Regions from separate parts of the Macrococcoides bohemicum genome, predicted to be linked through region 1. Evidence: predicted binding sites of a transcription regulator. Region 1 holds the regulator's gene; each other region holds the start of a gene.
What was found. The regulator Rex, encoded in region 1, represses fermentation and respiration genes when NADH is low (regulators of the CRP and FNR family bind a similar motif). The targets are predictions, from matches to a motif close to TTGTGAAATATTTCACAA.
Positions count from the first base shown of each region.

Region 2: pflB (formate C-acetyltransferase) is a predicted target of Rex. The motif match lies at 1,987-2,004, and genes of this name have one in related genera.
Region 3: HT586_RS04875 (cytochrome ubiquinol oxidase subunit I) is a predicted target of Rex. The motif match lies at 1,672-1,689, and genes of this name have one in related genera.
Region 4: HT586_RS08685 (citrate synthase) is a predicted target of Rex. The motif match lies at 2,270-2,287, and genes of this name have one in related genera.

Region 1 is NZ_CP054482.1:2,035,118-2,040,838, reverse strand. Features, by position in the region: gene rimI (ribosomal protein S18-alanine N-acetyltransferase) at 1-277, shown strand, start outside; gene tsaD (tRNA (adenosine(37)-N6)-threonylcarbamoyltransferase complex transferase subunit TsaD) at 274-1,272, shown strand; gene HT586_RS10700 (ABC-F family ATP-binding cassette domain-containing protein) at 1,722-3,638, opposite strand; gene HT586_RS10695 (redox-sensing transcriptional repressor Rex) at 3,795-4,427, shown strand; gene tatA (twin-arginine translocase TatA/TatE family subunit) at 4,440-4,634, shown strand; gene tatC (twin-arginine translocase subunit TatC) at 4,696-5,451, shown strand; gene HT586_RS10680 (hypothetical protein) at 5,514-5,721, shown strand, end outside.
Region 2 is NZ_CP054482.1:637,994-643,714, reverse strand. Features, by position in the region: gene HT586_RS03385 (cupin domain-containing protein) at 1-331, shown strand, start outside; gene corA (magnesium/cobalt transporter CorA) at 371-1,318, opposite strand; gene HT586_RS03375 (GNAT family N-acetyltransferase) at 1,311-1,763, opposite strand; gene pflB (formate C-acetyltransferase) at 2,028-4,277, shown strand; gene pflA (pyruvate formate-lyase-activating protein) at 4,319-5,074, shown strand; one part of gene HT586_RS03360 (IS3 family transposase) at 5,134-5,721, opposite strand, start outside.
Region 3 is NZ_CP054482.1:934,699-940,419, reverse strand. Features, by position in the region: gene HT586_RS04880 (cytochrome d ubiquinol oxidase subunit II) at 1-315, opposite strand, end outside; gene HT586_RS04875 (cytochrome ubiquinol oxidase subunit I) at 315-1,658, opposite strand; gene HT586_RS04870 (glutaredoxin domain-containing protein) at 1,875-2,108, shown strand; gene HT586_RS04865 (metallophosphoesterase) at 2,101-2,931, shown strand; gene ptsP (phosphoenolpyruvate--protein phosphotransferase) at 2,975-4,684, opposite strand; gene HT586_RS04855 (phosphocarrier protein HPr) at 4,684-4,950, opposite strand; gene HT586_RS04850 (DUF697 domain-containing protein) at 5,131-5,664, opposite strand.
Region 4 is NZ_CP054482.1:1,676,270-1,681,990, forward strand. Features, by position in the region: gene icd (NADP-dependent isocitrate dehydrogenase) at 1-1,050, opposite strand, end outside; gene HT586_RS08685 (citrate synthase) at 1,112-2,230, opposite strand; gene HT586_RS08690 (amino acid permease) at 2,494-3,912, shown strand; gene pyk (pyruvate kinase) at 3,993-5,721, opposite strand, start outside.

The DNA.
Region 1 (5,721 bases):
AGGATATCTCGGTATGTGGATAGTTATTGATCAGGCACAAATTACTACGGTTGCAATAGATGAAACAATGCGTGGCAAAGGATACGGTAAGTTATTATTAGAGTACGTTATGAATTATGCACGCCTTAATTGTGAAATGATGAGTCTGGAAGTGAGAGAAGAGAACTTAACGGCTCGTCATTTATACGAATCATTTGGTTTTACATATGGTGGAGTTAGACGTGACTATTATGGTCCGAATCAGGATGCGAAAGTAATGTGGGTGAAATTAAAATGAACGATGTAACAATATTAGCAATAGAAACAAGTTGTGATGAAACGGCTGTGAGTATCGTAAGAAATGGATATGAGGTGCAGAGCAACGTCGTCAACAGCCAAATAGAATCTCATAAACGATTTGGGGGCGTTGTACCAGAAGTAGCAAGCAGACATCATGTTGAAAATATTACAATCGTTATTGAAGAAGCAATTGATGAAGCCAATCTTAATTGGAATGACATTGATGCCGTTGCAGTGACAGAAGGACCGGGATTGATCGGTGCATTGCTTGTAGGCATCAACGCAGCAAAAGCATTAGCGCTAGCGCATAACAAACCTTTAATACCTGTACATCATATCGCAGGGCATGTTTATGCGAATCATATTGAAGCGCGATTAACTTTTCCGTTATTAGCTTTAGTGGTGTCAGGAGGTCATACAGAACTAGTTGTTATGAAAGACCATATGGACTTTGAAATTATTGGACAGACACGTGATGATGCTGTCGGTGAAGCGTACGATAAAGTAGCTAGAACTATTAATCTACCTTATCCGGGAGGGCCTCATGTTGATAGATTAGCCGCCATTGGTGAGGATAATCTAAAATTACCACGTCCAATTTTAGAAGGATATGATTTTAGTTTCAGCGGTTTAAAAAGTGCCGTAATTAATACATTGCATAATAAGAATCAAAAAGGTGAAAGTTATAAAGCAGAAGATGTGGCAGCAAGTTTTCAGGCGAGTGTAATTGATGTGTTATCAGAAAAAACATTTGATGCATTAGCTGAATATAATATCAAACAATTACTGATTTGCGGTGGTGTAGCGGCGAATAAAGGATTGCGTGAACGTATGACGCAACTATGTGAAGAAAAGAATATTAAATTGATGATACCTCGCTTTGAATTATGCACAGATAACGCAGCGATGATTGGTGCAGCAGCATATTATCAGTATATTAAATCTGAGTTTGCTGGAATGAATTTAAATGGAAGATCAAATATTGAATTATAATAAAAAGGACAAAGTGAAAACTTTGTCCTCTTTTTAATGCATTATAGCGACGCAACCATTTAACAGTACCGTTAAAATGATTGAAAGAATAACCGATAGAATAATACTTCCTAAACAACTCCGTGGAAATCGATACATATATATACCCCTTTAAATATGATGGTGTCTGATTGAATAAAATTTCTACAATATATATATACCACTTACATATAAAATTAAGCATTCATTTTTCTCAATTTGTCTGTATTTTATCTACGCGAACACATGTACTTGTACACAAGTTGTGCACAGAATGTGTATAACTCAATGTCAATAGGGAGTATTACACGAAATTAATCATAATATCATACACATTTTCTGTGGATAACTAGGATAACTCTGTGGATTAGTGAAATAAAAGGGTTTTTGCTGTGCATAACTTTGTGTACAAAAATAACCGGCTATGCCGGTTAATTTTCTAATGCTAATTCTAATTCTGTCCACTGTTCGACTTTTTGTTCGAGTGTTTGATTTAATGTAATGAGTTCTTCATTTAAAGCATGAGATTTTTCATGGTCGTTAAATACTTCTGGTTGCGTAAGCTGTTCCTCGATACTACTGATTTGACTTTCCAGGTGCTGAATATCTTTTTCTGTACTTTCTAATTGACGTTCTAGTTTACGTCTTTCTTTTTGGTTCGCTTTAAAGTCATCGTTGGTCGTTTCTTTAGTAATTTGCTTTGACTCCTGTTCGACTAAGCTTTCGTGGGCTAATCGTTCTTCTTCTTTTTCGATAAAATATGAATAGTCGCCGAGGAATAGCTTTCCACCCTTATCAGTCATCTGGAATATCTTTGTCGCTATTTTATTGATGAAATAACGGTCATGGCTGACAAATAACAAGGTGCCGGGATAATGGATAAGTGCATCTTCAAGTACTTCTTTTGCATCAATATCCAGGTGGTTAGTCGGCTCATCAAGGATTAACACATTGTTTTCTTCAAGACTAAGTTTAGCAAGTTGTAATCTTGCTTTTTCTCCACCTGATAAGTCATTGATAATCTTTTTAACATCATCCTGAACGAATAGAAAGCGTCCCAGTACGGTACGAATATCTTTTTCAGGCATCGTTGGATAGTACTGCCATAATTCTTCTAGTACAGTATTATTTGAAGAAAATTCTGCCTGTTTTTGATCGTAATAACCGATTGAAAGATTAGCACCATACTTAATGTCACCGTGCAGTGCGGTTAATTGTTTAGCAATAGTTTTAATAAGCGTTGTTTTACCGATACCGTTTGGCCCGATAAATGCAACAGCATCCTGTTTTTTTATATCTAAGGTTAAATGTTCAGCAAGTGGCGTATCATAGCCGATAGCAAGGTCATCGATCCGTAAGACGTCATTTCCTGTTTCCTTCTGAATATTAAATCTTAAATTCATCGAGTGATCGTCTTGTTTCGGAATATCAATCTTAGTCATCTTCTCAAGTACTTTACGACGTGATTTCGCCATACCACTCGTTGACGCACGTGTAATATTTTTTTGAACAAAGGTTTCCAGACGTTTTATCTCAGCCTGTTGTCGCTCATACTGTGCCTGCATCTTTTCGTAAAATTGATCACGCTGCTCAATGAATTTAGAATAGTTACCGACATATTTTTGAACTTGACCTAATGCCACATCGTATACTGTGTTCACAACTTTATCTAAAAAGTAGCGATCATGTGAGATAATCACGATGGCACCATCATACGTCGATAAATAATTTTCAAGCCAGGCAGTTGTATCCATGTCGAGATGGTTAGTAGGTTCATCGAGTAGTAGTAAGTCTGGATTATGAAGTAGCATTTCAGCAAGAGCAAGACGTGTCTTTTGTCCACCTGAAAATGTATCGATCTTCTGATCAAAGTCTTCAGGTTTAAAGTTTAGACCTGAGAGCACTGTTTTAATCTTAGTTTCGTAAAGATAGCCATCCTGAGCTTCAAACTGTTGTTGTAATTTCTCATAGCTCGTTAATTTCTCCTGATATGCATCCGTGTGCGCATTATGACTTTCTTCGCTTAAATACAAAGCGATTTTGTCTAATTCCTGCTTCATTTTTTCAAGATGAAGGAACGGCTTTTTCATCGCTTCGTAGACGGTTCCTTCTGCATTCAAAGTCATTTGCTGAGTAAGATAGCCGAGTCTGATATTTTTAGACATTGAAAGATTACCTGTATCGTAATCTTCAGTCCCGGCTAGAATCTTCATTAAAGTGGTTTTACCAGCACCATTTCTTCCGACGATAGCGATACGGTCGTTAGATTTAACTTCGAATTTCACATTCGAAAATATATTTTCACCTGAATAGGATTTAGTTAAATTGCTTGCTTGTAATAATATCAAGTTATTTCACCTCACTTTCATTGTACATGAAGTACGATAAGGTGGGAATATTTTAATCAGTTTTGTGAAATTTCACATAGTCAATTAATACGTTAAGTGATATAATCAAAAGTGATGTGAAATCTATCACAAATTTACTTGAAACAGGTGAGTAGGATGTCAAAGAACGAAATAAAGATTCCTAAAGCCACACTAAAGAGACTTCCTTTATATTATCGTTTTGTGAATACGTTATATAATTCAAATGTAGAAAGAGTCAGTAGTAAGGAGCTAAGTGAGGGCTTACAAATTGATTCGGCAACAATACGAAGAGATTTTTCTTATTTTGGTGAGCTAGGAAAAAAAGGATATGGCTACAACGTTAACTTTTTATTAAACTTTTTTAAGACAACTTTACAGCAAGACATGATTACAAAAGTTGCAATTATTGGGGTAGGGAATCTGGGAACTGCACTTGTTAATTATAACTTCTCGATCAATGATCGCATGAAGATTACAGCAGCCTTTGATACAAGCTCAACTTCAATCGGTAAGACGATTGGTAAGATAACAGTTGAAGATATGAAGAATTTCGAAAAAATTGTTGAAGAAACTGGCATTCAAGTTGTAATATTAACTGTACCAGGTGCAGTTGCCCAAGATGTGTCAAATAGAGTGACAAAAGCACAAATAAAAGGTATATTAAACTTTACACCAGAACGTTTAACAGTGCCAAATGGGGTGCATGTACATCACATTGATTTGGGTGTTGAATTACAGTCGCTAATATTCTTTATGAAAAATCATTAGGGGGTAAAATAGATGTTATTTGTAAATACAGTTGGTATGATATCACCTGCAATTGCTATTTTCTTAGGGATTATCGCGTTAATTATTTTCGGACCTAAGAAATTACCAGAATTCGGTCGTGCGATGGGCACATCTTTAAAAGAATTTAAAGATGCAACAGATGGTATTATGAAAGACCATGACAAAGATAACAAAGACGTAAAATAATTTAGAAATTCAAAACGGCGACAGTGTTTGCCGTTTTTTTATGAGGAGGTTCATTCCTTAGATGAATAAAGATGATTTAACCGTTGTTGAGCATTTGGACGAGTTGCGTAAACGCATTATGGTCGTGCTCTATTGTTTAGTAGCAGGGACGGCAGTCGGATTTTACTTTGGTAAACCAGTTACAAAATTCTTAACAAAAGATGATGTACCTAAAAGTATTGAATTACATTATTTTAAAGTGAGTGATCCATTAACGATTTATATTACAGTGATAATGATTATTGCATTGATCATTATATCGCCCGTCATTTTATATCAGTTATGGGCATTTATATCACCCGGATTACATCCTAAAGAACGTCGTGCAACATTATCATACATTCCAATCAGTTTAATTTTATTTCTATTAGGACTCAGTTTTAGCTATTTTTATGTATTTCCTTATTTGATTCAGTTCACCATTGGACTTGCGAGTGAGATGGGGGTTAATCAGATGATCGGTGTCAGGGAGTATTTCAATGAAATGCTGAGATTTACGATTCCATTCGGATTCTTGTTCCAGCTACCGATACTGCTGTTATTTCTAACAAGACTTGGAATTGTAACACCGATGTTCTTAAAGAAAAATCGAAAATACGCATACTTTGCTTTATTTGTGATTACTGCATTAATTTCACCGCCGGATCTAATTTCATATTTGATGTTCTCATTCCCGATGTTGTTGTTATATGAAGTGAGCATACAAATTAGTAAGATTGGATATCGCCAATTTTTAAAAGGTGAACAACGTTTAATTGAAGAAGAACTAATGGACTAACCACTCTGGAGAGTGGTTAGTTTTTTGATATTTCACGGAAGAAACTTCAAACAAATGCCCACATGGAAACAGAAGTGTGCACGAACAGGAAAAAACTACAAACAAATGCCCACATGGAATCAGAAGTGTGCACGAAAAGGAAAAAATTTCAAACAAATGCCCACAACAAACTAGAAGTGTGCACGAACAGGAAGAAACTTCAAACAAATGCCCACATGGAATCAGAAGTGTGCACGAACAGGAAGAAACTTCAAACAAATGCCCACATGG
Region 2 (5,721 bases), 960 kb from region 1:
ACATGAAGTGCTTGGTATCGCTTCAGGTGAAGCAACCTTAATGATAGGCGGTGAATCAGGAAGTCAGTTAAAAGTAAAACAAGGTGATGCATTATTACTCCCTGCAGGCTATGGTCATAAAAGTCTCGAAGCAAGTAAAGATTTTAAAGTAGTCGGTGCATACCCAACAGATATTGATGTTGAAACGTTAACAAGCTATGAAGAAATCCAAACAATTAACAGTACGATAAATAGTGTAAAGTTACCAGAACACGACCCTATCGAAGGTGACAAAGGTGTAATGTTTAAAGAATGGCACAATATTTATTATTGTAGTACATATGTGAAATAATGATAAAAGGAGCAGAAATTTAATTCTGCTCCTTTTATTTTAAAACCACTTCTTTATTCGGAAGTAGCCTATCATTCCAACCGTAATAGCAATCATCACAATCCATACTGCTAAATATCCGTATTTCCAGTGCAATTCAGGCATGACATCAAAGTTCATCCCGTAAATTCCTGCAATTAAAGTCAGTGGCATAAAAATTACTGAATATATTGTTAAAATTTTCATGATATTATTCATTCTAAAAGAGTTCAGTGAGATATAATTATCACGAATATCCGCTGTCATCTCACGGGAAGATTCAATCATCTCTACCTGCTTAATTAAATGGTCATTAATATGATGCAGAAATATTTTCTGTTTCTTACTTAATGCCAATACTCTGCCTTCTAATAGTCGATATACTAAATCTCGCATTGGCAATACTGTACGTCTAATCAATAATAGATCTTCTCTCAAATCAAACGTTTCATCTATTAAGTTCTCAGTTGATATATCTACTGAGTGCCTATCTTCAAACGAGAATACTTTGTCTTCTAAATCATATACGAACGGGAAATAGTTATCGACGATGGCGTCAAGCGTTTTATACATCACTTCATTTGTCGTAACCTTTTCATTCGGCTTTTTGTTTAGCATCGTATGCCAGACTTTATCCACCTCTTCAGAAGCTTCTTTATGATAAGTCACAATAAGGGTTGAATTGATAAAGATATCAATTTCTTCAGGTTTCATCGTACGCAAGTCAATTGCATGAAAGACGAAAAATAAATAATCATCATATTCTTTATATTTCGGGCGTTGTTTAACCGTCGTTGCATCTTCAATAGATAATGGATGAAAGTGAAAAAACTGACTTAGCAGTAAATTCTCTTCTTTTGTTGGTTCACTCATATCCACCCACAACCATTTCGGCGTTACTTCTATATCATAGGGTGAATCACAAACATGCAACGTATTCGTTTCATCAATATAAAGCGTTCTAATCATTTTGCACCTCTATTATTTTTATCATTCGATTACTATGCTCTTTAAATTGATATCCTAATCTTTCATTTAATTGTTTCATCGGAAAATTTCTCGTATCAACATCACTGTATATAATACCAATGTGTTGTTCTTTGGCGATTATTTCAACAAAGTTCTTGAGTTGTATCGCGTATCCTTGATTACGATATTCCGGATAAACAAATGTTGATTTAATATGTATTCCATCATCTATTGCATACCAAATGTATGCACAGATTTTGTTGTTTTGTTCCAGGACTATAATCTGATCTTGCTTATTCTTCATCAGTAATTGAATTGATTCGTACCGCAAATCAATATCCAAAGGTGTTACTTTATATGATGAATCGTAAGTTAATGGGATATTTTCATGTAATGCGGCAATTTCTTTTATCTTAATTGTTTCATTTATCAATAATTTCCTCATGTTATTTCACCTTTTTTATTGTACATGGATATGTTTGATAACTCCACACTAAACTTAAATATTAATGGACTCCAAAAGCTATAAATCTTAGCTGTTATATATACAAAAAACAAAATAATAATGTGTACCATTACAGATAAAAAGCTATAAATCAACATTTTCAAAAAAATTAACCGTTTCCAAAATAATGTGATTATTTTCACGTAAAGTTGTTATAATAGTATTGTGAAGTATTTAACATAATGAAAATTTGGAGGGATTAATATGTTTAAAGAAGAAACTAAAAAAACACATGCTTGGGAAGGTTTTAAAACTGGTAAATGGAACAAAAGAATCGACGTTCGTGAATTTATCCAACTAAACTACACTTTATATGACGGTAAAGATGAGTTTTTAGCTGGACCAACTGAAGCAACTAAGACATTATGGGATCAAGTTATGCAGTTAACAAAAGAAGAACGTGAACGTGGTGGTATGTGGGATATGGATACAAAAATACCATCTACTATCACATCGCATGACGCAGGTTATTTAAATAAAGATCTTGAAACAATTGTCGGTGTTCAAACTGAGAAACCTTTCAAACGCTCTATGCAACCATTTGGTGGTATTCGTATGGCAAAAGCTGCTTGTGAAGCATATGGCTATGAATTAGATAAAGAAACTGAAAAAACATTTACAGATTATCGTAAAACACACAATGCTGGTGTATTCGATGCATACTCTAAAGAAATGTTAGCTTGTCGTAAAGCTGGTGTCATTACAGGTCTTCCAGATGCTTACGGACGTGGTCGTATTATCGGTGACTACCGCCGTGTTGCATTATATGGTGTAGATTTCTTAATGAATGAAAAACAAAAAGACTTCAATAACTTATCATCAGTAATGTCAGAAGACATTATTCGTTTGCGTGAAGAAGTTTCTGAACAATATCGTGCATTAAATGAATTAAAAGAATTAGGTAATATTTATGGATTTGATATTTCTCGTCCAGCTGAAAACTTTAAAGAAGCTGTTCAATGGACTTACTTAGCATACTTAGCAGCAATTAAAGAACAAAACGGTGCTGCAATGAGTTTAGGTCGTGTATCTACATTCTTAGATATTTATGCAGAACGTGATTTAAAAGCTGGTACAATTTCAGAAATCGAAGTACAGGAAATCATCGACCACTTCATCATGAAATTACGTTTAGTTAAATTTGCACGTACACCAGATTACAACGCATTATTCTCTGGAGACCCTACTTGGGTAACTGAATCAATCGCTGGAGTCGGTATTGATGGACGTCCATTAGTTACAAAAAACTCTTTCCGTTTCTTACATTCATTAGATAACTTAGGTCCAGCACCAGAACCAAACTTAACTGTATTATGGTCTACACGTTTACCTGAAAACTTCAAAAAATATTGTGCAAAAATGAGTATTAAAACAAGCTCAATTCAATATGAAAATGACGACTTAATGCGTGAAAGTTATGGCGACGACTATGGTATTGCTTGTTGTGTATCTGCAATGAAGATCGGTAAACAAATGCAATTCTTCGGTGCACGTGCAAACTTAGCAAAAACATTATTATATGCAATCAACGGTGGTGTTGACGAAGTAAGCGGCGCACAAGTTGGACCAAACTTCGCGCCTATCACTGATGAAATTTTAGATTATGATAAAGTTTACAAACAATTTGATCAAATGATGGAATGGTTAGCTGGCGTTTATATTAACTCATTAAACGTTATCCACTATATGCATGATAAATATAGCTATGAGAGAATTGAAATGGCTTTACACGACACTGAAATTATCCGTACAATGGCTACAGGTATTGCAGGTCTTTCAGTTGCAGCCGACTCATTATCAGCAATCAAATACGCTAAAGTGAAAACAATCCGTAACGAAGATGGTTTAGTTGTAGATTTCGAAACTGAAGGAGATTTCCCTCAATACGGTAACAATGATGCACGTGTCGATGATATCGCTGTAGAATTAGTAGAATCATTTATGGGTAAATTACGTAAACACAAAACTTACCGCGATTCAGAACATACAATGTCAGTACTTACTATCACTTCAAACGTTGTATATGGTAAGAAAACAGGTAATACACCTGATGGTCGCAAAGAAGGAGAACCTTTTGCACCAGGTGCTAACCCAATGCACGGCAGAGATAAAAACGGTGCTTTAGCTTCATTATCTTCAGTTGCGAAGTTACCTTATGATTGCTGTAAAGATGGTATATCTAATACATTCTCAATCGTACCTAAATCATTAGGTAAAGAAGATGATTCACAACAACAAAATTTAGTTGGTGTACTTGATGGATATGCAATGCAGCATGGTCACCACTTAAACATTAACGTATTTAACAGAGAAACTTTACTTGATGCGATGGAACATCCAGAAGAATACCCTCAACTTACAATCCGTGTATCAGGATATGCAGTAAACTTTATTAAATTAACAAGAGAACAACAATTAGATGTTATTTCAAGAACATTCCATGAAAAAATGTAGTATATAACAATGCACTAAGTAATTAAAGGACGGGGATTTAAATGATTAAAGGACATATTCATTCAGTAGAAAGTTTAGGTACGGTAGACGGACCTGGTTTACGCTATATATTATTTACACAGGGTTGCCTCCTACGTTGCCAGTTCTGTCATAATCCTGATACATGGGAAATCGGTGCACCTTCAAGAGAAGTTACTGCTGATGAAATTGTAGAAGAAGTAGTTCCTTACATCCCCTACTTTAACGCTTCAGGTGGTGGCGTAACTGTTAGTGGTGGTGAACCGTTACTGCAGTTACCATTCCTTGAAGAGTTATTTGCAAAGTTAAAGCAGCAAGGTATTTCTACTTGTGTTGATACATCTGCAGGTTGCTTTAATGAGACACCAGCATTTATGCATCATTTCGATGAAATGCAGAAGAACACCGATTTATTTCTATTAGATATTAAACATATTGATAATGAGAAACATTTGAAACTAACAGGTAAACCTAATACTCATATATTAAGATTTGCTCAAATGCTTTCAGAAAGAAAACAACCTGTCTGGATCAGACATGTACTTGTGCCAGGTATAACAGACGATAAAGAAGATTTAATCAAACTCGGCGAATTTATCAATCGTCTAGAGAACGTAGAAAAATTTGAAATACTTCCTTATCATCAACTTGGGGTACATAAATGGGAAGCATTGGGTATTCAATATCCTTTATCTGATGTTGAACCACCGAGTGATGAAGATGTAAAACTTGCATATGATCTTGTAAACTTTAAAGGCAAGACGCCACTAAATAATTAAAAGAAGCTTCCAGCATTTTGAACATCACCCTGTCAAGTAGACACTTAAAAAAATAAAACTTAGTTACTCGGCTGCGCTTGTATTAGCGCAGCCATTTTTAATGAAATACGATCGCCATTAAAAAATTTAATATACTTTCTAATCTCTTTTTTAGCTTGATCAAAATCCTCAAAAATATATTTTTTACTTTTAAAAATCTCCGATTTTAATAAACCCCAAAACCCTTCCATTGGGCCATTGTCTATGCATCTGCTAACTCTAGACATACTTTGTATCATTTTAGCTTCTTTCAGTTTTTTATTAAAATTTCTACTTGTGTACTGAAACCCTCTATCACTGTGAAAAATAATATCTTCAGTCTCATTTTCTTTTTTAGCTTTATTAAATGTATTAAAAACTAATGGATTATCATTTCTTCGTGAAACTTCATAACTCACAATCTTTTTAGAACCTAAATCATAGATTGCACTAAGGTATACTTTTTTGCCGTTTCTTAATTTGAACTCTGTCACATCTGTTAACCATACTTTATTTGGCTCGTTTTGTTGAAAATCTCTATTTAACACATTTAAAGCAGTTGTTTCTGGAGTACTACGGATGTATTTTTTCTTTTTCTGGCGGATCAAAGCTTTAATATTATATTTTTG
Region 3 (5,721 bases), 1.1 Mb from region 1:
AAACGCATAAAATGAGCCACGAACTGTGAGTAGCAATAAAGCTACACTTACAGGCAGCAACAAAGTTGAACCGAAATAATAAGCTGTATCAGGGAAAAATCCTACAATACCTACAAAGAAAAATACTAAGAAAACATTAGTAACTTCCCATACAGGATTCAAGTATCTTGAAATAACGTCCTTTAATTCATTTTCCTGATCTGTAAGTTTTGCATATAGTATAAAGAAACCTGCACCGAAATCAATTGCCCCTAAAATAACGTAACCAAATAGAAATGTCCATAATACTAAAATACCAATATGTTGATAATCCATTATTTGGCACCTCCTTTGGTATATTGCTCAACATCAAATTGGGCTGGTTTATCTTTGTACATACGAAGTAAAACGTAACTACATGAAAACCCTAATACAAGATACAGTAATCCGAATGCAACAAGCACAAGGCTCACACCATCAGCATGTGTAGCACCTTCGGCAACTTTCATATAACCTCGTAACAACCATGGTTGACGTCCCATCTCAGCTAGGAACCATCCAAATTCTATGGCTAACATACATAGAGGACCAGTTAAAGCAATTAAGTATAGCATGAAATTATGCGTTGCTAACTTATTTTTCATCTTATTTAATATTACATATAAAATACTGACTGCAAAACTAAACATGCCAAAGAACACCATTAAATCGAAGAAGTAATGAATAATCAAAGGAGGTTGTTCATCTTTAGGTATTTCATCTAACCCTTTTACAGTAGTATCAAAACTGTTATCAGCAAGAAAGCTCAGCATACCAGGTATTTTAATTGCACCTTTTACTTCTTGTGTTTTTTCATCAAGAACACCGAATAAGACTAAGTCAGCATTTTTATCACTTTCAAAATGCCATTCCATTGCAGCTAATTTTTCAGGTTGTTCATTGTGCAGGAACTTCGCCGATAAATCGCCCGCTAAAATCGTCAGTAAACTAAAAATCAACCCTACGATCATCGCCATTTTTAAAGATTTCATATGATAATCTTTATCTTCCGGGAATTTATTTCGTAGTAATTTCACGGCTGCTACACTCGCAATACAGAAAGCAATCGTCATCCCACCAGTCGTGACAACATGAAAAGAACGTACAAAAAATGAACTGTTTAACATCGCTTGTATCGGATCAATATCAACCAGCACTCCATTTTTCACTTTAAAACCTTCCGGTGTGTTCATAAATGAATTGACACTCGTGATAAATAACGCGCTTAATGTTGAACCAACAATGATAGGAATATTTAGTAACCAATGCGTCCATTTATTTTTAAATCGATCCCATGTATATAAATATATACTTAAGAAAATTGCCTCAAAAAAGAACGCAAATGTTTCCATAAAAAGTGGTAGTGCAATAACTTGTCCACCCAACTGCATAAATGATGGCCATAATAATGAAAGCTGTAAACCAATAATCGTTCCAGTTACAACACCTACAGCGACAGTTATCGTGAATGTTTTAGCAAAACGTCTCGCCATAGCAGTATACTTCGGATTATTATATTTTATCCCTAAACCTTCTGCAATCATTATCATCAGTGGCATACCTACACCTATGGTGGCAAAAATTATATGAAAACCTAACGTCATCGCTGTTAATAAGCGACTTAAAATAACACCATCCATAATAATCCTCCTTTTGTGATTGTACTCACATTTCTTTAAGTTTAATACACCTTATAAGGAATATAAAGAGAAACGCCTAACAGTTTTGTGACAAATATGTGATCATCTTCGGACTATTTAAATTACATTTGCATATAATACCATTAATATTGATAATTCTGTCTGAAATCGCTATAGTATTTATAGTTATTAAAAAGTAGTAAAAGAGGTAATGATATGAATATTGAAATATACACACAAGATGATTGTCCACCATGCGAATTTATTAAAAACTATTTCAGACACTCTTCTCTTCAATTTAAAGAAAAAAATATCAAAAATATGGCATATAAAATAGAGATGATTGATTACGATGCATTGAGTACCCCACTTATTAAAATAGATGAAAAATTATTCTATACACCAGATATCGAAGCCATTGAAAAGTATATGGAGACTAAAAATGTTTAAGTTTTTAATGTATAGTATGATAGACCGCTTCGGAAAAAGTTTAGTACCATTATTCCATTCCAATCCAAAAAATGTTGATGTCGATAGTATAACTATTAAAGGCTTGAGATTACACCATGCTCGACCGTTATCAATTGTACATATCTCAGATTTACACGTCGGCTTTCAGTATAACTATCATGATTTAATAGAACACATTAAAATAATCAATAAACTACAACCTGATACCGTCATGATTACCGGAGATTTATTTGATAATTTAGAAGTGTTTAAAGAAAATCCTCATGATTATATACCATTGCTAAAAACAATTAAAGCCCCATTAGGCGTGTACTTTTCTTATGGTAATCACGATCAGCGTACACACTTAACACATAGTTTAGAAACAGTATTGACTAATAGTCATATTACAGTGCTGAATAACTTTGGTAAATATATAAACTATGATGGAGAAGATATATATATTTGTGGAACTGATGATATTCTTAATGCATCCGGAAATATTGAACAGGCACTACGCAACAGAAAGCATCTCAATGACTACACCATCACTTTAGTACATGAACCAGATTATGCAGACTTTGTTAAGCAATTTAATGTTGACCTCCAATTATCCGGACATAGTCATGGTGGACAGATTTTTATCCCTATTCTAGGTGCACCAATTAAACCATCATTAGGGAGAAAATATTTAAAAGGTTTATTTAGATTAAAATATAAAAAACATAGCATGTATCTTCATGTTTCCCGTGGTCTTGGTAGTACACATTTACCAATTAGAATATTCGCTAAACCACAAATTACAAAGATTTACATCAAATAAAGAAGAAGCTGAAAATTTTCAGCTTCTTCTTTATTTTGTTTAACTATAGATAAGCATCTACTAAAGAGATTACTTCTTCTTGCGTTGAGCAGTTTAATGCCTGTTCAGCTATTTTAGCCATTTCAACTTGACTTAAGTTTTTAATTTGACGACGAGCTCTTAAAATACTTGTCGCACTCATAGAAAACTCATCTAAGCCTAATCCTAATAATAGTGGAATAGCTGTTGTATCCCCAGCCATTTCTCCACACATACCTGTCCATTTACCTTCTTTATGGCTTGCATCAATGACTTGTTTCACAAGTCTCAATATTGCAGGGTTATATGGTTGGTATAAATAAGAAACACGCTCAGACATACGGTCAGCAGCCATAGTATATTGAATTAAATCATTCGTACCAATACTAAAGAAATCTACTTCTTTAGCAAAGATATCAGCCATAGCTGCTGTTGATGGGATCTCAACCATGATACCTAATTCAATATTATCGCTAAATTTAATATTTTCTTTCGTTAAGTTAGCTTTTTCATCTTCTAAAATAGCTTTTGCCTCACGGAATTCGTTAATTGTTGCAATCATCGGGAACATGATACTTAAATTGCCATGAACAGATGCACGTAATAAAGCTCTAAGTTGAGGTCTGAAAATTTCAGGTTGTGCAAGACATAAACGAATTGCTCTGTAACCTAAGAATGGGTTCATTTCTTTAGGTAAGTTTAGATAAGGTAACTCTTTATCTCCACCAATATCTAATGTTCTTACAACAACACGTTTACCTTTCATCTCTTTTAAAACTTTAGCATATGCTTCATACTGTTCATCTTCAGATGGCATAGTATCGCGTCCCATATATAAAAACTCTGTACGATATAGACCAATACCTTCAGCGCCATTGTTTACAACACCAGTTAAATCATCAGGTGTTCCAATATTTGCTGCTAGTTCTACATGTTTTCCTTCTGAAGTTACAGTTTTATCATTAACAAGTTGTTTCAGTAATTCTTTTTCTTCAATAAATTGAGATTGTTTCTGCTTATAGGCAGTAATTGTAGCTTCATCAGGATTAAGAATTACTTCTCCTTCGATGCCATCAACGATTATAAAATCACCTTGCTCAACGAGAGCAGTAATATTTTTTGTACCAACAACAGCAGGAATTTCTAACGAACGACTCATAATTGCAGAGTGTGAAGTACGTCCACCGATGTTCGTGGCAAATCCCTGAACAAAAGCCTTGTTTAATTGCGCTGTATCAGAAGGTGTTAAATCTTCTGCAATAATTACTACAGGCTCATCAATTAAAGTCGGATTTGGTAATGTAACACCTAATATATGAGATAAGACACGTTTAGACACGTCTTTAATATCTGCTGCACGTTCTCTCATATATTCATTATCCATAGATTCAAATATAGTAACAAAATTAGTTGCAACTTCAGATAAAGCAGTTGCAGCATTTGATTGATTATTTTTAATATTTTCTTCAATTGGGTTAATAAGTTCCGGATCTTCTAAAACTAATAAATGCGCATCAAATATAGCAGCTTTATCAGCTCCTAATGCAACTTCTGCATTATTTCTAATTTGCATTAACTCTACTTTTGATTGATTTACAGCTGCTTTAAATTTTTCAACTTCAGCAGCTGTATCTGTAACTTTTTCTTCTGAAAAAGATAAGTCTGGCTCAATCATAAGGTAGGCTTTAGCAATCGCTACACCATCAGATGCGCCTATCCCTTTAATGTGTTCCATTATTTACTTAAACCTTCTTTAACTAGAATATCTGTGATAGCTTCGATAGCTTCTTTTTCATCTGAACCTTCAGCATAGATAGTGATTTCAGCATCTTTGCCTACTCCTAAACTCATTACACCCATAATTGATTTTAAGTTAACTTTTTTAGCGTTATATTCTAATTGAATATCTGATTCAAATTTGCTTGCAGTTTGTACTAACATCGTTGCCGGACGTGCATGAATTCCTGTTTCATCAATAATTACGTAAGATTGTTGTTCCATAATAAAAACTCTCCTTTGGTTGCATTTGCAACAGTTTATTTTATATATAACTTTATTAGTCTATACGATAGATAATATATCAAATAAATACCTTAACTTCAATTAATTCAACGTCTTATAATAAACAATTAACATTATAAATATCAAAATGTCTGAAATATGTAAAATTTAAATTTTGATTTATATTAACGCTCTTGCTACTTTTTCACATTTTTCAATATGTGCTTTACCTAACCTTTGCATCATATAATAACTTATTGTACCAGAGACAGCTTGTCCGATAACGGGTACCCATTTTGATTGTTTAAGAACTTCTCTTCGAAGTAAAGTTTTAAATAGTACTGCAACTAATCCTTTTGAAATTTTTTTACCGATGAAATCGCTGCCTGTTTTAGCAGCAGAAAAAACTATTTTTTGTTTCATTTCGTCAGTATATCCACTCACCTGTTTATGACTTAATCCATATATCGCATTAATTTCCTCAATGATATCTGTCATTATTTTCATATCAGCAGTTACATCAACGCCAGGAATCGGAACAACAGCTGCTGCAGAACTCATTAACGATTTATTATGAATTAATTTTTCTGAGCGTTCTCGACGTTCTATTAAATCACTTTCATTTTTTGGAAGGTGATTAATTTCTTTCTTAACTTTTTGTTCTTTATTTATCGTATTTGCTGCCATATTAATTGCTGTATTTAAAATTCCCATGTTATCACCTCTAAAATTATTCAAATTTCTTAAGAGTATATTCCCTAAATTATATAT
Region 4 (5,721 bases), 360 kb from region 1:
TTTTGGTGCAGTGCCGTGTGTTGCTTCAAAGATTGCGTGTCCTGTTTCGTAGTTGATGTTTGCACCTGGTGCAATCCCGATACCACCTACTTGTGCTGCTAATGCATCACTAATATAATCACCGTTTAAGTTCATTGTTGCAACAACATCAAACTCAGCAGGACGCGTTAAAATTTGCTGTAAGAATATATCAGCGATTGAATCTTTCACCAATAATTTTCCGGCGGCAATCGCTTCATTTTGAGCTTTATCTGCAGCTTCTGCACCTTGTTCAGCTTTAATTTTGTCGTATTGATTCCATGTAAATACTTTATCACCAAATTCACGTTCAGCTAAATCATAACCCCATTGTTTGAAGGCACCTTCAGTAAATTTCATGATATTCCCTTTGTGTACTAATGTTAATGACTTACGACCTTGCTCTAGCGCATAGTTTAATGCTGCTCGTACTAAACGTTCAGTACCCTCTTTAGAAACTGGTTTAATACCAATACCTGAAGTTTCCGGGAAACGGATATTTTTAGCACCCATTTCATTTTGCAAGAATTCAATAACCTTCTTAACCTCGTCTGATCCTTCTTTATACTCAATACCTGCATAAATATCTTCAGTATTTTCACGGAAGATAACCATATCAGTATCTTCAGGACGCTTAACTGGTGAAGGAACTCCGTCAAAGTAACGGACTGGACGAAGACATACGAATAAATCTAATTCCTGACGTAAAGCTACGTTTAAAGAACGGATACCTCCACCGATAGGTGTAGTTAATGGTCCTTTTATCGCTATTAAGTATTCTTCTATTGTATCTAAAGTTTCTTGTGGCAACCATTCTCCTGTGTTATCGAATGCTTTTTGTCCTGCTAAAACTTCTTTCCACTCGATTTTTTTCTCACCATTATATGCTTTTTCTACAGCAGCATCTAACACGCGAACAGCAGCATTCCAAATATCCGGCCCTGTTCCATCTCCGATTATAAAAGGAACGATTGGATTATTTGGAACGTTTAAAACACCATTATTATTCGTAATTTTTTCAGCCATTTTTATTATGCCTCCATTATTAGTATTTCTAACTTTAGTTTACCTTATATTAAAATTTTTAATCATATTATCTTTCTTCAACTGGAACATATTTTCGACCAACTTCACCAACATAAGTTGCACGTGGACGAATAATTCTGTTATCACTATATTGCTCTAAAATATGCGCAATCCAGCCAGAAGTACGAGATACTGCAAAGATTGGTGTAAATAAATCATGTTCAATACCCATTGAGTGATAAACTGTTGCTGAATAAAAATCAACATTCGGTAATAAACCTTTTTCTTCTTTTAAAATATCCGCAATACGCACAGACATATCAAATAATTCTTTTTGACCAGTCTCATCAGTAATTCTTCTAGACATTTCTTTTAAGTATTTAGCACGTGGATCTCCATTTTTGTAGACACGGTGACCAAAGCCCATAATTTTCTCTTTTTTAGCAATCTTATCTGCTACATAGCTATCCACATTATCCAATGAACCAATTTCATTCAACATTTTCATAACCTGTTCATTAGCACCACCGTGTAATGGCCCTTTTAATGCGCCAGCTGCAGCGACTACACCAGAATACATATCAGATAATGTAGAAACAGCAACACGTGCAGTGAATGTAGATGCGTTTAATTCATGATCTGCATGAAGAATTAACGCTTTATTGAAACCTTCTTCTTGTACAGCTGTTGGTTCTTCACCAAACAACATATACAAGAAGTTAGCTGCATAACTTAAGTCTTCTTTCGGTTTCACTACTTCTTTCCCTTGACGAACACGAGCGAATGCTGCTACAAGTGACGCTACTTTAGCCTGAATACGAATCGCTTTGTTCATATGAGCATCTTCATTAAATTCGTCAGCACGTGGATCAAAATGTGCTAAATAAGATAAAGAAGTGCGTAATCCTGTCATAGGATGAACATGATCTGCTGCATAATCTTCAAAATGACTGTACATTCTTGGGTGTAAAGTCATATTTTCAAATAATTGCTTCCTAAAATCAGCCAATTCTTCCGCATTCGGTAAACGGAAGTTCCATAATAAGAAGACAACTTCTTCAAATTGTGCATTTTCTGTTAAATCATCTATTTCATATCCTGCATAAGTAAGTTGATCACCGATAATTGAACTTACTTTAGTGTTTGAAGCAACAATACCTTCAAGGCCCTTCACTAATTCTGCCATTTTTGACTCCCCTTTGCATCATAATTTTTGTTATGCCAAATGTAATGGCTTTCACAACTCAATTATATCTAATGTCCTCACATTTGTGAATGAATTAGGAACTTAGAAAATTTTTATCTTACGTGATAACTTTTACTTATATTTAAATTTTTATTTTATCATTTAATTAATTCTTAAAAACATTAAGAATAGTTTAAAAAATGTTTGTGATTTTCAGTTTTTAATAAGATAATATAGATACTAAAAATGAAATGGGGATTAGTATGGCAAATCATCAGCATAATATCGAGGAACGAAACGATTTACAACGTTCGTTGTCAAATCGACACATTCAACTGATTGCGATTGGGGGCGCAATTGGTACCGGACTCTTCTTAGGAGCAGGGAAATCAATCAATCTGGCGGGTCCATCAATCTTATTTACTTATTTAATTATCGGACTCTTTTTATTCTTGTTTATGAGAGCACTAGGAGAATTATTATTATCTAATACAAACTATCATTCGTTTACTGATATTGCACGTGATTATCTAGGAGACTTTGTAGGTTATATTACCGGTTGGACATATTGGTTCTGCTGGGTAGTTACAGGGATGGCTGAAGTAACAGCCATCGCTAAGTATGTGCAGTTCTGGTGGCCGGACTTTCCGACATGGTTATCATCACTTTTATGTATCCTTGTATTAATGTTCTTAAACTTACTGACAGCTAAACTATTTGGAGAATTAGAATTCTGGTTTGCATTGATTAAAGTTATTACAATCGTTGCATTAATCATTACAGGAATCGTACTTATAGTCATCGGATTTAAAACAAACTTTGGAGTAGCAACGATAACAAATCTTTGGTCACATGGTGGATTCTTCCCAAATGGAACAAACGGATTCTTATTAAGCTTCCAGATGGCAATATTCAGTTTTGTAGGGATTGAGTTAATCGGTGTAACAGCTGGTGAAGCACAAGATCCTGAAAAAACATTACCAAGAGCAATTAACAGTGTGCCGATGCGTATCGTGTTATTCTATATCGGTTCTTTAATCATCATAATGAGTATCACGCCCTGGGATAAAATCGATCCAAACGAAAGTCCTTTCGTTAAGTTCTTCGGGTTAATTGGCATTGGATTTGCAGCGAGCTTAATCAACTTTGTAGTGATTACTTCTGCTGCATCGTCTTGTAACAGTGGTATCTTCTCTAACAGTCGTATGTTATTCGGTTTAAGTAAGAACTATTCAAAAGGAAACGATAGTTTCTTCCAACGTACGAATAAAGCCGGTGTACCAGCCAACGCAGTAGTACTCTCAAGTGTGTTGTTATTATTATCAGTATTACTGAATTACTTTATGCCTAATGCAAACGCAGTATTTACATTAGTAACGACTGTTGCAACAGTATTCTTTATCGTTGTATGGTCTATCATTCTTTCAGCATATCTTGTTTACTTAAAACGTAGACCACAGTTACATCAGTCAAGTCTTTACAAATTACCAGGCGGTAAAATTTCTGCTATCGCAATTCTTTTATTCTTCGTATTTATGTTCGCTCTATTGTTTATGGCTGAAGATACAAGAATGGGATTATTCGTATCACCATTGTGGTTTGTATTGTTAGCAATTATGTATGCTGCACAAGGTGGATTTAAAAAAGGAAGTTTTGATCCACATAATTATGATAATAAATAATAAATAATAAATAACAAGAAGCACAGGACATTAATCCTGTGCTTCTTGTTTTTATAATCAAATTCATCTATATATAGCAATTAATTTACTTTTGCATGTCCAACATAAACTTTGTTGTGCTCTGCATCTACAGTTACTAATGTACCAGTTTCTAGTTTTTCCATTACGTCTGCAACGCCCACAATCGTTGGTTTCCCTAACGTTAATCCAACAACTGCTGCATGAGACGTTAAGCCACCTTCTTCAGTTACAATCGCTAAAGCTTTTTCAATGTAAGGAACCATGTCAGCATCTGTAGATGGTGCTACAATGACTTTATCAGATAAGTCTTTATCTGCTAATTCTTCTGCAGATCTAACAGCTAATACTTTACCAACTGTAGCATTACGTCCAATACCTTGTCCTGCTGCAATGACGTCTCCAATTAAATGGATCTTCATTAAGTTCGTTGTACCAGCTTCACCAGTAGGGATACCAGCAGTGATAATAATTAAATCACCATTTTCAACAGTTCCTACTTCTATTGCTGCCTGAACCGCTTTATCTAATAATCCGTCTGTCGTTGATTTTCCTTTCTTAATCATTGGAATAACACCCCAAACAAGTGCCATATGACGCGCAGTTTCTTCATAAGGTGTTACAGCAATAATGTTAGAATGTGGACGATATTTTGAAATTGTTTGTGCTGTCGTTCCACTTTCAGTTGCAGCAACAATTGTTTGAACATCTAAATTTAAAGCAGTATGTGCAACAGAAACACCAATAGCATTAACCATTGACGCTTGATTTAATTTCGTTCTGTCAGATAATAAACGCTTATAATCCTGAGCTTCTTCAGCTGCAAATGCAATATTATGCATCGTTTTAACTGACTCTTCAGGATATAAGCCCGCAGCAGTCTCTCCTGATAACATGACAGCATCTGTTCCGTCATAAATCGCGTTTGCCACGTCACTTGCTTCTGCACGTGTACAACGTGGGTTACGTTGCATTGAATCCAACATTTGCGTCGCTGTAATTACTGGTTTACCCATAATGTTACATTTTTGAATCAAATCTTTTTGCACTAATGGTACTTCTTCTGCCGGAATTTCAACACCCATATCTCCACGAGCAACCATTAATCCATCTGAAACTTCTAAAATCTGATCAATATTTTCAATACCTTCTTCATTCTCAATTTTAGGAATGATATTAATGAAATCGCAATTTCTATCCTCTAAAATTTTACGTATTTCTAAAACGTCACTTGCACGACGAACGAAAGATGCTGCGATAAAGTCAACACGTTGTTCGATACCGAATATGATATCCTGCGCATCTTTATCCGTAATACCTGGTAAATTCACTTTAACACCCGGCAAATTAACACCTTTTTTATTCTTTAATTCCCCCGCATTGATAACATCACAGATAATTCTGCCTTCTTCATGCTTAATATCTTTAACTGTTAGTTCGATTAACCCATCGTCCAAAAGAATCGTTGAACCAACATGAATATCGTTAATTAGATCTTCATATGTCACAGAAAATTCTGCTGGCGTTCCTAATACTTCTTTCATATTAATTGATACTGTAGAACCTTTAACTAATTCAATCTTATCATTTTCCATGTTATGTGTACGAATTTCAGGGCCTTTAGTATCTAAAAGAATCGCTACAGTTTTATCTAATTTTTTAGCCACTTTACGAATCGTATCAATGCGTGCTTTATGTTCTTCATGACTACCATGTGAGAAGTTTAAACGTGCTACGTTCATTCCAGCATTCATTAATTTCTCTAACATTTCTGGCGATTCTGATGCTGGT